DNA from 4 places in the Azospirillum aestuarii genome. Region 2 is predicted to be linked to each of the others. Evidence: predicted binding sites of a transcription regulator. Region 2 holds the regulator's gene; each other region holds the start of a gene.

Region 1 (4,632 bases), on a different contig from region 2:
AGCGCGCTCCGGCAGGCAGGGCGCTGTGGGGAAGCACGCTGACGCCCAGCCCGCCGGACACCGCGGCGCGCACCCCGGCGTGGTTGGGGCTTGAATAGGCCACCCGCCAGCGCCGCCCGGCGCGCTCCAGCTCATGCACCGCGCGGTTGCGGTAGACGCAGCCCTGGGGGAACAGCACCAGCGGCAGCGGGTCATCGCGGTGCAGATCCTCCACCGCCGGGCCGACCCAGCAGAGCGGCTCCCGCCACGCGCGCAGCGCGCCGGGGCGTCCGGGTTCCTGCTTGACCAGGGCGATGTCGAGGTCGCCGCACTCCACGTCCGCGCGCAGCCGCACCGACAGATCGCAGCGCACGTCCAGCCGCAGCCGCCGGTTCGCCCGCGCGAAGTCGGCGAGCAGGCGGGGCAACCGCTCCACCGCGTAATCCTCCGGTACGCCCAGCCGCACCACCTCCGCCGCCGGGCGCCCGGACAGCACGGCGTTCGCCTCGTCGTTCAGCGCCAGCAGCCGGCGGGCGTAGCCGAGCAGCCGCTCCCCGTCGTCGGTCAGCGCGACGGCGCGGCTGTTGCGGTCGAGGAGCGGCAGGCCGACCTGCTCCTCCAGGCGGCGGATCTGCTGGCTGACCGTCGATTGCGTCTTGTGCACCCGCTCTCCGGCCCGCGTGAAGCCGCCGGCGTCCACCACCGAGACGAAGGTGCGCAGCAGGCCCAGATCCATCTCACGCACCGGACCGACCATTCAGGTTTCGAATGCAATGGATGATATCATCCAATTTCCAAATGAAAAGAGTCCGCGCCATCCTCTCCCCAACGCAGAGCATTCCGCATGGGAGAGGATCGGCCATGACGCACGCCGCCACGCACGCCGCCACGCACCCCTTACCCCTGACCGACCCGCGGGCGGCGCCGCTCGCCCTGGTCGTGCCCTTCTGCCTCGCCTGGAGTTCGGCCTTCGCCGCGGGAAAGATCGGGCTGGCCGACTGCCCGCCGCTGCTGCTGCTGGCCTTCCGCTTCCTGATCGCCGGGGCGCTGCTCGCCGCCGTCGCGGCGTGGCGGGGCGAGTATCGCGGGATAGCCGGACGGACGCTCGGCCTGCTGGCGCTGCTCGGCCTGCTCAACCATGCGCTCTATCTGGGGTTGAGCTACAGCGGCATGACCTACGTGTCCTCCGGCCTGACGGCGCTGATCGTCAGCGCCAACCCGGTGCTGACCGCGGCGCTGGCCGCCCTGCTGCTGGGCGAGGCGATGAACCGGCGCAAGGCGGCGGGGCTGGCGCTGGGGGTGGCCGGGGTGGCGCTGGTGGTGCGCGGGCGGCTGGGCAGCGGAATGGATGCACCGCTGGGCATGGCGCTGGCGGTCGGCGCGCTGGTGGCGCTGTCGGCGGGGACGCTGCTGTTCAAGCGGCTGGCGCCGCAGACGGGGCTGCTCGCCGGCACCGGCGTGCAGGTGCTGGCGGCGGGGTTGGCGCTGCTGCCCATCGGGCTGCTGCTGGAGGACGCCGGGTCGATCCGGCTGACCGCCGGCTTCGCCGGGTCGCTGGTCTATCAGGCGCTGGTGGTGTCGATCGGCGGCTACCTGCTGTGGTTTCGCCTGTTGCAGCGGACGAGCGCCACGGAGGCCAGCGCCTATCACTTCCTGATGCCGCCCCTGGGCATGCTGTTTGGCTGGCTGCTGCTGGGCGAGGCGGTGCAGCCCTGGGACCTGTTGGGCATTCTGCCGGTGGCCCTGGGCATTTGGCTGGTCACGCGGGGGTGAGCGGAAGGCCCGAGTGCGGCGTCCCGGCAAAGGGGATACGCCTTTCGCGGGGGATCAGGTTGCGCCCTGCGATTGTTACGTTTTCATGACGCCCCACTCTCCATCGTCCTTTTGTTGAGGCCCACACGCCGGGAGGCCCGCCATCACGACCGCCGCCGTCTCGCCCACCCTCGTCCTGATCGACATCCTTGGCGCCGTGGCGCTGCTGCTGTGGGCGCTACGGCTGGTGCGGACGGGCGTCTTCCGGTGGGGCGGAGCGGCGGTCCGCCGCTGGGTCGGTTACGGCACGCGCAACCGGCTGGCCGCCTTTTTGGCCGGCGTCGCCGCCACCATCGCGGTGCAGAGCAGCACGGCCACCGCCCTGATGACCGCCTCGATGGCCGGGCAGGGTTTCATGACCACCGCCATGGCGCTGGCGGTGATGCTGGGCGCCGACGTCGGGACGAGCCTCGTCGCCCGGCTGCTCGCCGTCGACCTGCACTGGCTCTCGCCCAGCCTGCTGCTGATCGGCGGGGCGCTGCACGCGGCGGGCGGCGAGCATCGCGGGCGCCGGGCGCTGGCCCGCATCCTGGTCGGCATCGGGCTGATGCTGCTGGCCCTGAAGCTGCTCGGTGCCGCCACCCTGCCGGTCCGGGAGTCGGCGCTGGTCCAGGCGATGCTGGAGGCGCTGGGCGGCGAGCCGCTGTTCGCCCTGATCGTCGCGGCGGCGCTGACCGCGGCGGTGCATTCCAGCCTCGCCACGGTGATGCTGGCGGGGTCCCTGGCCGGGGCGGGGGTGATCGGGACCGAGACGGCGGTGGCCCTGGTCCTGGGCGCCAATCTGGGCGGCGCCGTGCCGGCGGTGCTGGCCACGTCGGCGGACGGGGCGGCGGCGCGGCGGGTGCCGCTGGGCAACCTGCTGGTCCGGGTGACCGGGTCGCTGCTGGCCCTGCCGCTGGTGCCGATGGCGGCGTCGTTCCTGGCCGGGATGGCCCCGCTGACGGCGGTGGTCACCGCGCATGTCGCCTTCAACACGGCGCTGGCCTTGCTCTTCCTGCCGCTGGTGACGCCGCTCGCCCGGCTGACCGAAGGGCTGCTGCCTGAACCGGCGGACGTGGGCGAGGACGCGGCGACGCCCCGGCATCTCGACGAGTCGGCGCTGGAAACCCCTTCCGTCGCCATCGCCGGCGCGGTGCGCGAGACCCTGCGGCTGGGCGATCTGGTGGAGGACATGCTGTGCCGCAGCCTGACCGCCCTGCGCCAGAACGACGAGCGCCCGATCGCCGAGGTCAGCCGCGCCGACGACCGGGTGGACCGGCTGCACACCGCGCTGAAGCTCTACCTCGCCAAGCTCGGCCGCCGCCACCTCGACGCCGAGGAGACCCGGCGGGTCGACGACCTGATGGCCTTCGCCATCAACCTGGAGCACATCGGCGACATCATCGATAAGAGCCTGATGGAACTCGCCGCCAAGCGCATCCGCCACCACCTGCATTTCGCGCCGGAGGATTTCCGGGAGGTGGAGGAGTTGCACCGCCGCACGGTGGAGAATCTGCGCACGGCGCTCGGCATCCTGATCGGGGAGGATCGGCGGCTGGCCCGGCAGCTCATCGCCGGGAAGGACGCGGTGCGGGCGCTGGAGCGCACCGCCGCCGCCCGCCACCTCGACCGCGTGCGCCGCGGCGACGCCGCCAGCATCGAGACCAGCGCCCTGGTGCTGGACATCCTGCGCGACCTGAAGCGCATCAACGCCCACGTCGCCGCGGTCGCCCTGCCGATCCTTGATCAGGTGGGGGAACTCCGCGAAAGCCGCCTGAAGGTGGTCGGGCTGCCCCGGCTGGAAAGCCGCGACGTGTAGGGAAGGGGAAGCGCGGCGTTACCGTGGCATCTGCCCGGTCAGGGTGGCGCTCAGCCCCTGCAGCAGGCCGAACCGGCAGCCCTCGCCGAAGGCGGCGCGCAGCCGTGCCGGGTCGCCGATGGACACTCGGATGTCGCCCGCCCGCGCCGGCTGGTGCAGGCGGCGCACCCGGCTGGCGCACAGCTCCTGCAACACCTCCAGCAGCATCAGGAGCGAGGTCGGCCGGCCGGTGCACAGGTTGAAGACCTCGGCCCCTTCGGGGCGGCGCTCCATCGCCTTGACCTCCATCGCCTTGACGAGAAAGCGCACGACGTCGCCGACGAACACGAAGTCGCGCACCTGCTCGCCGTCGCCGAAGATCGTCACGTCCTCGCCCTGCGCCACCCGGCGGGCGAAGATCGAGATCACCCCGGAGTAGGGCGAGGACGGGTCCTGCCGGGGTCCGTAGACGTTGAAGAAGCGGAAGCCCGTCGTCGGCACCCCGTGGATGGCCCAGGCGACGTTGGCGTGCAACTCGCAGCCCAGCTTGTCCACGCCGTAGGCGGACAGCGGGCGCGTCGCGGCGTCCTCGCGCAGCGGGGTGGCCGTGTTGTCGCCATAAACCGCGGCGGAGGAGGCGTAGACAACCGGCACCGGGTTGCCGTTGCGGGCGCTGCGCGCCGCCTCGAAGACGGTGACGGTGCCCGACAGGTTGGTGCGGTGGGTTTCCGCCCACAGTTCGCGCGAGCGCTGGACGGACGCGACGGCGGCCAGATGGAACACGCCGTCCACCCCCTGGATCGCCTGCTGGACCGCGTCCGGGTCGGCGACGTCGCCGACCACCAGCTTCGCCAGCAGCGGCTTGTTCTCCAGCCGGCCGGTGCTCAGGTCGTCCAGGATGGTGACGCGGTGCCCGTCGCCGATCAGTCGGTCGGCCAGATGCGATCCGATGAATCCGCAGCCGCCGGTCACGAGAAAATGGGCCATGCGCCGTCCTTTCCACCTAGGCAATGCATGGTGTCATAGTGGCGAGGCGGTGCGGGGCGGACCAGCCCATCTTAGGG
Region 2 (4,632 bases):
AAGACGCTGGTGTCGGCGGCGATCCTGCGCTTCGACGGGCAGGTGTCCACCTTCAAAGCGCATCTCGGCGCCCCGCACCCCTGCTACCGCTGCCTGTTCCCGGAGCCGCCGCCGCGCGGGCTGGTGCCGTCCTGCTCCGAGGGCGGCGTTCTGGGGGCGCTGGGCGGCTTCGTCGGCTCGCTCCAGGCGACCGAGGTGCTGAAGGAGATCCTGGGCATCGGCGAGGGCCTGTCGGGCAGCCTGATGATGCTCGACACGCTGCACGCCTCGTTCCAGCGCATCACGGTGCGCCGCGACCCGGACTGCCCGCTGTGCGGCGCCCACCCGACCATCCACGACCTGTCCGCCCACTGAGCGGCGCTTGGGAGAGCCCTGACCCATGGAAGGTCCTGAAAACCTGTCCATCGTCCTGTTCGCGGGCGGCTTCGACCGGGTTCACTACGCCCTGGTGATGGCCAGCGCGGCGGCGGCGACCAACCGCAAGGTCACGCTGTTCTTCACCGGCCGCGCCCTGAACACGCTGCTGGCCGAGGACGCGGACGGCGCGCCGGGCTGGCACCGGCTGGACCCCGCCGACGACGGCCGCCGCCCGGCGGAGCGCGACGCCGCCTTCACCGCCGACGGGCTGGCCGGCTTCGAGGAGTTGCTGGAAGCCTGCGTGATGCTGAAGGTCACGGTCATGGCCTGCGAGATGGGGCTGCGCGCGCTCGGCCTGCCCGTTGGCGCCCCGCTGCGCCCCGACGTGCCGGTGAAGACCGGCGGAGTCGTCACCTTTCTGAACGACGCGCCGAAGACCGGCGCGATCCTGTTCGTGTGAGCGCCATGACCGACGACCACAGCTTGGTGATCGAACACGCGAACCGCTTCGAGGCGATCGCCGCAGAGGGTTTCGAGGGCCGGCCCTACCGGGACGCGCTGGCCCATCTGGCGCAGCATGTGACGGCGCATCCCGATCTCGCCCCGCGGGTGGCGTACGCCCTGCGCATGATGATCGGCTTCATCGAGGACAGCGACCCGGCGAAGCGCTTCGGCCCGAAGGTGGAGATTTTGCGGGAGGCGGTGGGGCTGCTGGAGGGGTGAACAGCTCCGCCACGTGGCCCCCACCCTTCCCACGCTTGCGCGTGGGCCCCTTCCCTCCCCCGCTTCGCAGGAGAGGGAGATGGTCGCGAAGCGGCGGCAGTCCCCTCCCCTGCGAAGCGGGGGAGGGTAAGGGTGGGGCAAGGTCAGCGTCCGGGCATTTCGGTTAGATGGACTTGCTGTCCAGCGCGTAGCCGGCCGAACGGACGGTGCGGATCAGGTCCATCTCCGTCTCCTCGTTCATCGCCTTGCGCAAGCGGCGGATGTGCACGTCCACGGTGCGCGGCTCGACATAGACGTCGTGGCCCCACACCACGTCGAGCAGCTGCTCGCGCGAGAAGACTCGGCCGGGATGCTGCATGAAATGGCGCAGCAGGCGGAACTCGGTCGGACCCAGATGCACGTCGCGGCCGTTCCGGCGCACCCGGTGGGCGGCCAGATCCATGGTCACGTCGGCGAACTGCAGCGTCTCGTCGGTCATGCCAGGCGCCGAACGGCGCAGCACGGCGCGCATGCGGGCGACCAGCTCGGTCGGGGAGAAGGGCTTGGTGATGTAGTCGTCGGCGCCGGAATTCAGGCCGCGCACGCGGTCCGCCTCCTCGCCGCGGGCGGTCAGCATGATGATCGGGATGTCGCGCATCTTGCTGTTGCGGCGCATCTGGCGGCAGACCTCCAGCCCCGACATCAGCGGCAGCATCCAGTCGAGCAGGACGATGTTCGGCGTCTGCTCCCCGGCCAGCAGAAGGGCTTCCTCGCCGTCGGTGGCGGCGTTAACCCGGAAGCCTTCCTTCTCCAGATTGTACTTCAGCAGCGTCACGATGTCGGCTTCGTCCTCGACGACGAGGACGAGCGGCTTCAGCGCCGAATTCATGCTTGTCCCGCTCCCACTGCGCGTCTCGCCGTCACGCGGCATGTCCCGCTCCATCGTTATCCGGGCCGCCGTCCCGCGGCAATCCCCGTTCCACCGCCTCGGTGGCCGCATCCATGACCGAACCGCCCGGCTCGACCACGGCGAAGCTGCTGCCGTCGTTCTTCGGACGCGCCGCGCGCAGCGTCGTCCCGACCACCAGATAGTGGATGGTCTCGGCGATGTTGGTGGCGTGGTCGCCGATCCGCTCCAGGTTCTTCGCCATGAACAGCAGGTGCGTGCAGGGCGTGATGTTGCGCGGGTCCTCCATCATGTAGGTCAGGACCTCGCGGAACAGGCTGGTGTAGAGGTCGTCCAGTTCCTCGTCGCGCTCCCAGGCGGCGATGGCGCGCTGGACGTCGCGCTCGATGTAGGCGTCCAGCACGTCCTTCATGATCGACTCGACCAGCCGCCCCATGCGCGGGATCGCCACCGCCGGGCGCACCACCGGCACCTGGGCCAGCGCCAGCGAGCGCTTGGCGATGTTGGAGGCGTAGTCGCCGATCCGCTCCAGGTCCGACGCGATCTTCAGCGCCGACACGATCTCGCGCAGGTCCTGGGCCAGCGGCTGGCGCAGGGCGAGCAGGCGCACGGCCTCGGCGTCGATGTCGCGCTCGTAGGCGTCGATGCGCAGGTCGGCCTGCATGACCTGGGCGGCCAGCGCGACGTCGCGGCGGGCCACCGCCTTCACGGCGGCGTCCACCTGCGCTTCGGCGACGCCGCCCATCTGGGTGATCAGGTTGGACAGGCGCTCAAGTTCGTGCGCGAAGGAACGCACGATGTGTTCGTTGCTCATGCTTCACGTCCTTCGCTGATGGAAGAGTAGTGGCGATGCCGGGGATCAGCCGTAGCGGCCGGTGATGTAGCCCTGGGTGCGCTCGTCCCGCGGGTTGGTGAAGATTTCCTCGGTGTCGTCGCACTCGACCATGTCGCCGAGATGGAAGAAGGCGGTCTTCTGGGAGACGCGGGCCGCCTGCTGCATGTTGTGGGTGACGATGACGATCGTGTAGTTCTCGCGCAGCTCGTCGATCAGCTCCTCGATGTGGGCCGTCGCGATGGGGTCGAGCGCCGAGCAGGGCTCGTCCATCAGGATCACCTCGGGGCTGACGGCGATGGCGCGGGCGATGCACAGGCGCTGCTGCTGGCCGCCGGACAGGCCGGTGCCCGGCTCGCGCAGGCGGTCCTTCACCTCGTTCCACAGGCCGGCGCGCTGCAGCGAGGTCTGGACGATCTCGTCCATCTCGTCGCGGTGGCTGGCGATGCCGTGGATGCGCGGGCCGTAGGCGATGTTGTCGTAGATCGACTTCGGGAACGGGTTCGGCTTCTGGAAGACCATGCCGACGCGGGCGCGGAGCTGCACCGCGTCGATGTTCTTGCCGTAGACGTCCTCGCCGTCGAGCGCGATCAGTCCCTCGACGCGGCAGTTCTCGATGGTGTCGTTCATGCGGTTCAGGCAGCGCAGGAACGTCGACTTGCCGCAGCCGGACGGGCCGATCAGGGCCATCACGCGGTTTTCCTGGATCTCCAGGTTGATGCCCTTGAGCGCCTGTTTGGCCCCGTAGAACACCTTGACGTCACGGGCGACCATCTTGGTGCCGTGGATGCCGGCGGCGGGACGCGAAGCCATGGCCGTGGCCGGGATGTGGGTCTGGACGCTCATGGGGTTACCAACGCCTCTCGAATTTCTTGCGCAGGAAGACGGCCAGGCCGTTCATCAGGATGAGGAAGGCGAGCAGGATCAGGATCGCCGCGGAGGTGCGTTCCGTGAAGGCCCGCTCGGGGCTGTCCGCCCACATGTAGATCTGCACCGGCATGGCCGTGGCGCTGTCGGTCAGGCCGCCCGGGATGTCCACGATGAAGGCCACCATGCCGATCATCAGCAGCGGCGCCGTCTCGCCCAGCGCGCGGGCCATGCCGATGATGGTGCCGGTCAGGATGCCCGGCAGGGCCAGCGGCAGGACGTGGTGCGTCACCGTCTGCAGCGGCGAGGCGCCGACGCCCAGCGCCGCTTCGCGGATCGACGGCGGCACCGCCTTCAGCGCAACGCGCGAGGCGATGATGATGACCGGCAGGGTCATCAGCGCCATCACCAGACCGCCGACCAGCGGGGCGGAGCGCGGCAGCCCGAAGAAGCCGAGGAACACCGCCAGACCGAGCAGGCCGAAGATGATCGACGGCACCGCGGCGAGGTTGTTGATGTTCACCTCGATCAGGTCGGTCCAGCGGTTCTTCGGCGCGAACTCCTCCAGATAGACCGCGGCGGCGATGCCGATGGGCACCGACAGCAGCATGGTCACCACCAGCGTCAGGGCGGAGCCGACGACGGCCCCCAGGATGCCCGCCTGTTCCGGCTCGCGGCTGTCGCCGGCGGTGAACAGGGTGGTGTTGAAGGTGCTGCGGATCGACCCGTTGGCGACCAGCGCGTCGATGGCGGTGATCTTGACGTCGCTCAGCCGGCGCTCGCTCTCCGGCACGTCGCGCCGGATGAAGCCCTTCATGAACTGGTCGATCTCGTCGTCGGCGCGGACCCAGACCGTCTGCGTGGTGCCGACGATGGACGGGTTGGCGTTGACCATCGCCTCCAGCTCGTACGGCGCGCCTGAGGACAGCAGGTCGTTCAGCGAGCGGCGGGTGGCGCGGTCGGTGGC
Region 3 (4,632 bases), on a different contig from region 2:
CGCAATCCGCAAGCGGCGGCCTCCACCCGCCTGCATTCCTGCCGTGCCGAGGCTCCTTCGACGCACGGATTGGCGTCGCGTGAAAAAATAGACTTGCTTTGGCCGTCGCCGGGGCGTATACGGGCGCTCCTCCGCTGGAGCGGCGCGGGCGTAGCTCAGGGGTAGAGCACAACCTTGCCAAGGTTGGGGTCGAGGGTTCGAATCCCTTCGCCCGCTCCATGACACAGCGCGGATGGTACGAAAAAGGGCGGCCTCGGGCCGCCCTTTTCGCGTTTTGCGTTTCTTTGCCAAGCCGTGAGTACGGTCCGTAAGCCGGTGGCGGGCCTTTTCGGCCCGCCGTGCCGCGCTCCGGCGTCGCGGCTACCACAGCACCCGCGACACCTCGTAGAAAAGCGCGCCGACGATGGCGGTCGCCGGCAGGGTGATGACCCAGGCCATGACGATGCCCTGCGCCAGACCCCAGCGCACCGCGCTGGTACGGCGGGCGGCGCCGACGCCGATGATCGCGCCGGTGATGGTGTGGGTCGTGCTGACCGGAACGCCGAGCCATGTCGCGACGAACAAAGTGATCGCGCCGCCCGTCTCCGCGCAGGAGCCCTGGACCGGCTTCAGGTCGGTCAGCTTCGACCCCATGGTCTTGACGATGCGCCAGCCGCCGAACAGCGTGCCCAGCCCCATCGCGGCCTGACAGGTGATGACCACCCAGAAGGGCACGTGGAAGGTCGGCCCCAGCAGCCCCTGGGAAAAGAGCAGGACAGCGATGATGCCCATGGTCTTCTGCGCGTCGTTGCCGCCGTGCCCCAGGCTGTAGAGCGCGGCGGAGCCGATCTGCAGGTGGCGGAACAGCCGGTCGACCGCGAAGGGGGTGGTGCGCCGGAACAGCCAGGACACCGCCACGATCATCACGCTGGCCAGCAGGAAGCCGACCACCGGCGAGACGACGATGGCCGCGGCGGTCTTCGCCAGACCCGACACCACCACGGCGTCCAGCCCGGCCTTCGCCACGCCGGCCCCGACGAGGCCGCCGATCAGCGCGTGGGAGGAACTGGACGGGATGCCCAGCCACCAGGTGAAGACGTTCCAGACGATAGCGCCCATCAGCGCGCCGAAGATGACGTGCGGGTCCACCACCCCCGCCCCGACGATGCCGGTACCGATGGTGGTCGCCACATGCAGCCCGAAGAACAGGAAGGCGATGAAGTTGAAGAAGGCGGCCATCGCGACGGCGGTCCGCGGCGACAGCACGCGGGTGGAGACGACCGTTGCGATGGAGTTGGCCGCGTCGTGCAGCCCGTTGAGGAAATCGAAGAGGAGGGCGACGCCGATCAGCCCGATGAGGATGGGCAGGGCGAGGGTAGCGGCTTCCATGGGATCAGACCTGTTCGACGATGATGCCGTCGATGGTGTCGGCCACGTCCTCGCACGCATCGAGCACGCGTTCCAGCAGCTCGATGATCTCGCGTTGAAGGGCGTGGCGATGGGTGATGGGGGCGTCGAGCCCGCCGCTCTCGTCGCGCAGCCGATGGTTGGCCTCGCGCAGGAGCCGGTCGCCTTCGCTCTCGATCCGCGAGACCTCGGCGGTCATCGCGTGGAGTTGCTCGACGTGTTTGGGAATGTCGCGGAGCAGGGGGATGCCCGCGCTCAGCCGATTGGTGCAGCGCACGATGGCATCGGCCTGGGCGTGCATTTCCGGCGTGTAGTCGTTGAAGCCCGCCTCGACGAGGTGACGCGCGGTCTCCTCGATGAGGTTGAGGACGTCGTCCATCCGCTTGCCGAGTTCCTGGATGTCCGAACGGTCGAAGGGCACGATGAAGCTGCGGTGGACGGCGAGCTGGATGTCCTTCTCGATGGCGTCGGCCTCGCTCTCGACCCGGCGGATGGTTTGGAACCGCTCCTCCAGGTCCTGGCCGCTGGCCATCATCGCCCGCAGCGCCTCGGCGCCCGTGGCGACGGTCCGGGCATGGTCGGCGAACAGGTCGAAAAACCGTTCTTCGCGCGGCATCAGGGCCCGGAACAAATTCAGCATGCGTGGTTCTCCAACTTACGCCGGCCTGCACCGCTGGGGACCCCGCACGGACGCGCGCGAGCCCCAGCGTCGCGGCTGGTGTAACATCCCCGGCGCTTATGGGGAGTCACAAAAGTGTCATGCCGGGCCGGCTTGCGGCGAGATTTCACGGGGGTGCCCGGCGGAAAGACCGGTGATTTGCCGCGGCGGGCCGCTTATCCTGCCGCCGACGGATCGGCAGCGGGGAGGCGGGTGGCGCGTGGCAGGGGAAACGCAGATCGGCACGGAAACCCAGATCGGGCTAACGGCGGCCATCGTTTCGGTGGGCGTGTCCTCGGCGAACGGCGCCGAGCCGCGCGTGGTGACCGTGCGCAGCGGCTTCGAGATCCCCGAATCGCACCGCCGCGGCGACGAGCCGCCGCCCCACCGCGACGCCCTGCCGGGCGCGCCCTTCGATCCCGAGCGCTTCCGCACCCTTCAGGACGGCCTGCGCGCGGTGGCGGAGGACGCGGCCGGGCTGACCCTGCGCTATGTGGAGCAGCTCTACAGCTTCGGCGACCGCTACCGCGACCCGCACGAGCTGTTCGGCGGCCCGCGCTCGCTGGTGGTCGGCTATCTGGCCTTGCTGCGCGAGGCGCCGCTGCGCATCGACGGGGCGGAGTGGCGCGGCCTGTACGAGTTCTTCCCCTGGGAGGACTGGCGCGATGCGCCGCCGCCGCTGCTCGATTCGGTGATCCGCCCGGCGCTGGCCCGCTGGGTCGCCGCAGCGCCGGACGAGCCCGCCCGTGCCCGGCGCGGCGAGCGCGCCCGCATGGCCTTCGCCCTGGACGGCGGGGACTGGGATTCCGAACGGGTGCTGGAACGCTATGAGCTTCTCTACGAGGCCGGGCTGGTGGTGGAGGCGTTCCGCGACCATGACCTGGCCCGCCGGGCGGGGGTGGAGGAGCGCACGGTACGGTTGGAGATGCCCCGCGCGCTGGGCCGCCCGATGGCCCGCGACGGCCGCCGCGTCCTGGCGACGGCGCTGGAACGTCTGCGTGGCAAGCTGAAATACCGCCCCATCGTGTTCGAGCTGCTGCCCCCGACCTTCACCCTGCACCAGCTTCAGCAGGTGGTGGAGGCGCTGTCCGGCGAGCGGCTGCACAAGCAGAATTTCCGGCGCCTGATGATCTCCGGCGGGCTGGTGGAGCCGACCGGCCAGTATGAGAGCCAGACCGGCGGGCGCCCCGCCGAGCTCTACCGCTTCCGCCGCAGCGCCATCCTGGAGCGGACCAGCACGGGAGCCATCGCCTCCCCGGAGGATTGACCATCGCCGTTTAGGGGGTATCCTGCCGCCAATACCGAAACAAGGGGAGCGAACGCGCATGACCGATTTCGACAGCACCTGCGACCTCTACGACCGGTTCGAGAGGACCGCCCGCGTCGCCGACCCCGTCTTCCGCGATTTCGGCCGGCGTTGCAAATTCAGCGGCGTGGCGGTGACCGTGAAGTGCTTCGAGGACAATTCCCGCGTCAAGGAGACGCTGGGCACGCCGGGGCAGGGCAAGGTGCTGGTGGTGGACGGCGGCGGCGGCCTGCGCGCCGCCCTGATGGGCGACCTGATCGCCAAGGACGCGGTGAAGAACGGCTGGGAGGGCGTGGTCATCCACGGCTGCGTCCGCGACGCCGCCGTGCTCGCCACGCTGGACCTGGGCATCAAGGCGCTGGCGGCGATCCCGCGCAAGACCGTCCGCTATGGCGAGGGGCAGAAGGATCTGCCGGTGACTCTGGCCGGCATCCGCATCACCCCCGGCGATCTGGTCTTCGCCGACGAGGATGGCGTGCTGGTGCTGACTGCCGAGGAGTTCGGCGCAACCGCCTGACCCGGCCGATCGAAAGCCCTCTCCCGCCGCGCGGGGGAGGGTTGGGTGGGGGCACCAACGACGGCGCCCTGTCGCACCTCAGCCCGCGACCTTCTCCCATCCCATCTTCTGGTACCGGTACTCCAGGATCGTCGGCGCCGCGCAGGCGTAGCCGACCCAGACGCCCAACGTCATCAGAACGCCGGTCGGCCACAGTGGGATGGAGATGAGGATCAGCGCCGCGTGAATTCCGGCGTGCAGCCATTCGGCCTTTTTCGCGAAGTAGACGGGGCCGAGCAGAAAGGCCCAGAGGATCTCGCGGTTGGTCACCGCCTCCCGCTGGCCGCTCTCCGGATTCTCGAACACCATCCCGGACGGAGCCGCTGCCATCCCTGCCTCCCTTTGATTGTTTGGGAATCAGATTTGACGACGGCGGCCCGGTCTGTCGAGACCGCGACGAAGTTTTTCCGGATGGTGGAGACGGCGCCCTGACGGATGGATCAGGCCGCCGCTCCGCTCCGCCCGGCCTGCGTCATGGCCAGGAAGCGCCGGCATTGCTGTTCGCGGTCGTAGCCCAGCAGCGTGCCGAGGATGAAATCCTCCTCCGGCGTCAGTTGGTTCAGCGGCTTGCGCACCACGCTGCGCACCATCGCGACACAGGCCGCGTTGCCGAAGAAGACGTTGACCTTGGCCTCCGTCACCGTCTGGACGTGGTAGTCGACGAACCGCTCCGCCAGCTTGCGGGTCACCGTGTCGGCGTCCCGCGTGCTGAGCGTCATCATGACC
Region 4 (4,632 bases), on a different contig from region 2:
GCCAGCGCCTCCAGCAGCACCAGACCGAAGGTGTCGGTGCGCGACGGGAAGACGAAGACGTCCGCCGCCGCGTAATGCTGGGCCAGTTCCTCGCCATGGCGGGCACCGGCCCAATGGACCTCCGGATACCTGTGCTGAAGGTCGGCGCGGGCCGGGCCGTCGCCGACAACCACCTTGCTGCCCGGCAGGTCGAGCCTGAGGAAATCCTCCAGGTTCTTTTCCACCGCCACGCGCCCGACATAGAGGGCGATGGGGCGGGGCAGCGCCAGGAAGCTCTTGGTGCGGGGGCGGAACAGCTCGGTGTCCACGCCGCGGGTCCAGCGCCGGATGTTGGTGAAGCCGCGGGCGGCGAGGTCGCTCTCGATGGATGGCGTCGCCACCATCACCGCCGAGGACGGCTTGTGGAAACGGCGCACCACCGCGTAGCTGAGCGCCAGCGGCACCGGCGCCCGGTCACGCACATACTCGGGAAAGCGGGTATGGTAGGCGGTGGTGAAGGGCCGGCCGCGGCCGAGGCAGTAGCGCCGGGCGGCGAAACCCAGCGGCCCCTCGGTGGCGATGTGGATGCAGTCGGGGCGCAGCGCGTCGATCATCGCGTGCAGCCGCCGCCCCGCGCCCAGCGCCAGCCGGATTTCCGGATAGGTGGGCATGGGCACGGTGCGGAAACGGTCGGGGCCGATCACCTCCACCCTGTGGCCCATGGCCTCCAGCTCCGCGCGGACGGTGCCGATGGTGCGCACCACGCCGTTGACCTGGGGCAGCCAGGCGTCGGAGACGATCAGGATGTTCACGCCGCCGCCTTCTCCTTCACATTCTCCGGCTTCTCCTTGGCCGGGATGCGGGCGGGCAGCGTCGTTGCGGCGCGCCGGCGGATGTCCGCCGCCCAATCGATGATCTCCAGCCGGCCGCAGGGATGCTCGACCAAGGCGGTGCAGGACTCGACCCAGTCGCCGTCGTTGCAATAGAGGATTCCTTCCATGTCGCGGATTTCCGCGGTGTGGATATGACCGCAGACGACCCCGTCCACCTTGCGGCGCCGGGCCTCGTCGCCGAGAGCGGTCTCGTAGTTGCCGATGAACTCCACCGCGGTCTTCGCCTTGTGCTTCAGGAAGGCGGACAGCGACCAGTAGGGGAAGCCCAGCTTGCGCCGGACCCAGTTGAACAGCGTGTTGGCCTGGAGCAGGACCACGTAGGCGTTGTCGCCGATGAAGGCCAGCCAGCGGGCGTATTTCACCACCACGTCGAAGCGGTCGCCGTGGGTGACCAGGAGTTGCCGCCCGTCGGCGGTGACGTGGATCATCTCCTCCACCACCTGGACGCCGCCGAACTGCAAGCCGGCGTAGTCGCGGGCGGCCTCGTCGTGGTTGCCGGGAATGTAATAGACCTGCACGCCCTTGCGCGCCCGGCGCAGGATCTTCTGCACCACGTCGTTGTGCGCTTGCGGCCAGTACCACGTCTTGCGCAGACGCCAGCCGTCCACGATGTCGCCGACGAGATAGAGGTGGTCGGACTCGTTGTGCTTCAGGAAATCGAGAAGATACTCCGCCTTGCATCCCCGCGTGCCCAGATGGACGTCGGAGATCCAGATGCTGCGGTATTGCTTGACGTCGCGTGATGCGCTCATGCCCCGCTCCATCGCCATGCCGGCAAGGGTTCGTTGAAACGTCTTCCGTATATCCGCGGGGCATTCTCTTGACAATGATTTCGGCCGCCCGCATCTGTTGGGGGTGATGATTTTGATGAGACTTCTTGATAGTGAAACAAAGGCGATAAATGACTTTATTAAAACTGAAACAGGATGGTCACATTGGGGGTGGCGTGACGGATAGGGGCGAATCGGTGCCTGAAACATCCGGGCCGGCCGCGGCGACCCGGCGGCGACTTCTGGTGATCCACAACCCGGTGGCCGGCGCCCGGCGGGCGCGCCGCCTGGGCGCGGTGCTGGAACTGCTGGAGCGGCGCCATGGGGCCGCGGTGACGCTTCGGGCCACCGGCGGGCGCGGCGACGCCGAGGCGATGGCCCGCGCGGTGGCGCCCGGCGCCTTCGACGCGGTGGTCGCCGCGGGTGGCGACGGCACCATCAACGAGGTGGTCAACGGGCTGGGAACGCGCGGCGGTGGAGGTGCGGCGATTCCCTTGGGCATCGTGCCGCTGGGAACCGCCAACGTGCTGGCCCATGAACTGGACCTGCCCCTGGATGCGGAGGGCGTGGCGCGGGTGCTGGCGGAGGGGCGGGCGACGCCCGTGCATCTGGGTGTGGCGAATGGCCGCGCCTTCGCCATGATGGCCGGCGCCGGCCTGGACGCCCGCGTCGTGGAGGGGGTGGACACGCGGCTGAAGCGGCTGATCGGCAAGGGCGCCTATGCGGTGGAAACGCTGGCCCGGATCGCCGCGGGCGGCGGCGGCCCCTACCGGGTGGCGGTTGACGGTGCGGAGCCGATGGAGGTCGCCTCCGTCATCGTCGCCAAGGGGCATTTCTATGGGGGGCGCTTCGTCTGCGCGCCCGACGCCCGGCTGACCGACCCGCGGCTGCACGTCTGCCTGTTCCCGCGGGCGGGGCGGGGGAACGCCCTGCGCTACCTGTGGGGCGTCACCGCCGGGCGGTTGCCGCGTTTTCCCGATTACCGCATCCTGCCGGCCCGGCGGGTGATCATCGATGGGCCGGTGGGGGAACCCGTGCAGGGCGACGGCGACGTGATCGCCCGTCTCCCGGTGGAGATCGCGCTGGCGCCCTGGATCTTGCCGGTGCTGACGCGCTGATTACTGTTTTAAGAGTCCGTTAACGGGTCTCTTGAGAAAATTACTTTGGGAACATTCAATAATTACTTCGGTCTCTAAGGATTAAGGCCCCGCGGCTCAGGCGGGACCGCAAGGGGGAAGCCATGTCCACGTCGATCAACGCCCTGTTCTCGGCCACCACGGCCAGCGCCACCGCGACCACCACCAAATGGAAGCCCGCCGGGGGGGCCGCCGAGGCGGAGGGAACCTGGAAGGCGGCCTCCGACGCCGGGTCCTCCGCGGGTGCCGCGGCCCTGGCCGCCTTGAAGGGCGAGGACAGCGTGGAACTCAGCGGCTTGGCGAAGTCGCTGACCGGCGTGGCGGGAAAGGTCTTCGCATCCATCGGCTCCAAGGGCCGCGCTATGCTGGAGGACTTCGTCAAGACCGGCAAGATGACCGAGAAGGATGTGGCGCTGGGGCTGCGCCAAATGGCGACCAACGCCGTGAAGGACCGCTTCATCAAGGAGCGGCCCCAGGATGAGGAGGACAAGGAATGGGCGGAGAAGGTCGGGGCGGCTGAAAAGGCCTTCAAGACCAAGACGGAACGCATGGGCAAGGCCATGTCGGCCCTGAACGAGGCGCGGACCGCCGCTTACGACGCCTTCGGGAAGGATGAGGACACCGAGGCGTTCCAGGCGGCGATGGCTCCGGCCAATGCCCTCTTCCGCGCGGAGACGGCGGACATCGACCGCGAGATGATGGAAACCGTCGGTGGCGACCCGAACAAGATCAAGGGCAATGCCTTCAGGTATTTCGCGACGAAGGGAGAGGAGGCGTTCGAAAAATTGGATTTCGGCGCGGAAGCGGAGGGCAGCGAGGGTGGGCTGCTATCGCCGGACAATGAGAAGGGAAAGGCCGCCGCCAAGCTTATGTATGACCTGGGCTTCGAGGGGAAGCTTTACGCGAATGGTCTCGCGCAGTACGCCGCGGACGTGAACATTCCCGGCATCGGGCGTGGTGAAGTCGACAAGAGCTTCCCAGGGGGCAAAGGCTACGAGCCCTCCGCCAAGGAGGAGGCCGAGGCCGCCGGCCTGCCGCCGCCGCCCACCACGGTGCTGACCACCACCCAGACCCCGGGGCTCCAGGGCTTTGCGAAGGTCATCCAGGACGCCCGTGACTCGCTGGACGCCACCTACACGGCCATGGCGAAGGAAGGCAAGGGGGTGAACTACTCCGACCCGACCGGAAAGGACGTGGACCGGCTGTTCGGCGGCTTCGACCGGCGCAGCCTCCATGCCATCGCCAGCAACAAGGACGGGACCTTCTCCAAGAACGAGCAGGAGGCGGCGCAATCCATCATGGCCCGTCAGCAGAAGGAGGCGATGGACGCCGCCGACCCCCTCGGCACCGACAAGGCCGCCGCCTACCGCGCCGGGGTGAAGTTCCTCGACGAGGCCAGCAAGGAGGAGAAGGAGTCGGTCAACTGGTCCGTCCAGCGGGCGGCGCTCCAGTACAGCTACGAGAAAACGACGAAGGAAACCGGCGCGCCGATGGAGCGGCTGGGCTACGGCAGCGCCTTGGCCTCTGTCCTGAAGGACGCGCTGGAGGCCCAGGACGCGCAGACCGCCGACGTGATGAAGAGCATCGGTGGAAAGACGATGGGCGGGGATGGCACGGGCTACGTGTCCGACCTGAAGAGCCTGTCGCTGTTCCGGGACTTCCTGCCCAACCTGTCGGTGCGCGGTGCCGGGGGGGCGATGAGCGTGACGGTCTGATGCCCTGTCCTGGCGACGGACCCGCCGGTTCAGGTGAGGAGCGAGGCGCCGAAAGGCGCCTCACCTGTTGCGGTCACAGGCCGGCTACGGTCAGCCCGTCGATGCGGATGGTCGGAGCGTCCATGCCGAAGCGCAGTTC

Evidence for each region. The regulator PhoB, encoded in region 2, activates phosphate uptake and scavenging genes when phosphate is short. The targets are predictions, from matches to a motif close to TNTCATAAAACTGTCA.
Region 1: a site for PhoB is predicted at 1,828-1,843, ahead of JJL56_RS00150 (Na/Pi cotransporter family protein). Genes of this name have one in related genera too.
Region 3: a site for PhoB is predicted at 2,131-2,146, ahead of JJL56_RS00215 (DUF47 domain-containing protein). Genes of this name have one in related genera too.
Region 4: a site for PhoB is predicted at 1,779-1,794, ahead of JJL56_RS20685 (diacylglycerol/lipid kinase family protein). Genes of this name have one in related genera too.

The regions. Positions count from the first base shown of each region.
Region 1 covers NZ_JAEPIV010000001.1:22,705-27,336, forward strand. The annotation lists gene JJL56_RS00140 (LysR substrate-binding domain-containing protein) at 1-736, opposite strand, end outside; gene JJL56_RS00145 (DMT family transporter) at 841-1,752, shown strand; gene JJL56_RS00150 (Na/Pi cotransporter family protein) at 1,949-3,589, shown strand; gene JJL56_RS00155 (NAD-dependent epimerase/dehydratase family protein) at 3,608-4,555, opposite strand.
Region 2 covers NZ_JAEPIV010000002.1:676,952-681,583, forward strand. The annotation lists gene JJL56_RS07825 (HesA/MoeB/ThiF family protein) at 1-354, shown strand, start outside; gene JJL56_RS07830 (DsrE family protein) at 380-817, shown strand; gene JJL56_RS07835 (hypothetical protein) at 823-1,080, shown strand; gene phoB (phosphate regulon transcriptional regulator PhoB) at 1,244-1,948, opposite strand; gene phoU (phosphate signaling complex protein PhoU) at 1,980-2,780, opposite strand; gene pstB (phosphate ABC transporter ATP-binding protein PstB) at 2,826-3,611, opposite strand; gene pstA (phosphate ABC transporter permease PstA) at 3,649-4,632, opposite strand, start outside.
Region 3 covers NZ_JAEPIV010000001.1:37,758-42,389, forward strand. The annotation lists tRNA gene JJL56_RS00205 (tRNA-Gly) at 145-219, shown strand; gene JJL56_RS00210 (inorganic phosphate transporter) at 361-1,368, opposite strand; gene JJL56_RS00215 (DUF47 domain-containing protein) at 1,373-2,026, opposite strand; gene JJL56_RS33865 (NUDIX hydrolase) at 2,265-3,311, shown strand; gene rraA (ribonuclease E activity regulator RraA) at 3,370-3,867, shown strand; gene JJL56_RS00230 (hypothetical protein) at 3,946-4,236, opposite strand; gene JJL56_RS00235 (DUF2023 family protein) at 4,347-4,632, opposite strand, start outside.
Region 4 covers NZ_JAEPIV010000013.1:79,020-83,651, reverse strand. The annotation lists gene JJL56_RS20695 (glycosyltransferase family 4 protein) at 1-791, opposite strand, end outside; gene JJL56_RS20690 (UDP-2,3-diacylglucosamine diphosphatase) at 788-1,624, opposite strand; gene JJL56_RS20685 (diacylglycerol/lipid kinase family protein) at 1,840-2,760, shown strand; gene JJL56_RS20680 (hypothetical protein) at 2,883-4,493, shown strand; gene JJL56_RS20675 (TldD/PmbA family protein) at 4,567-4,632, opposite strand, start outside.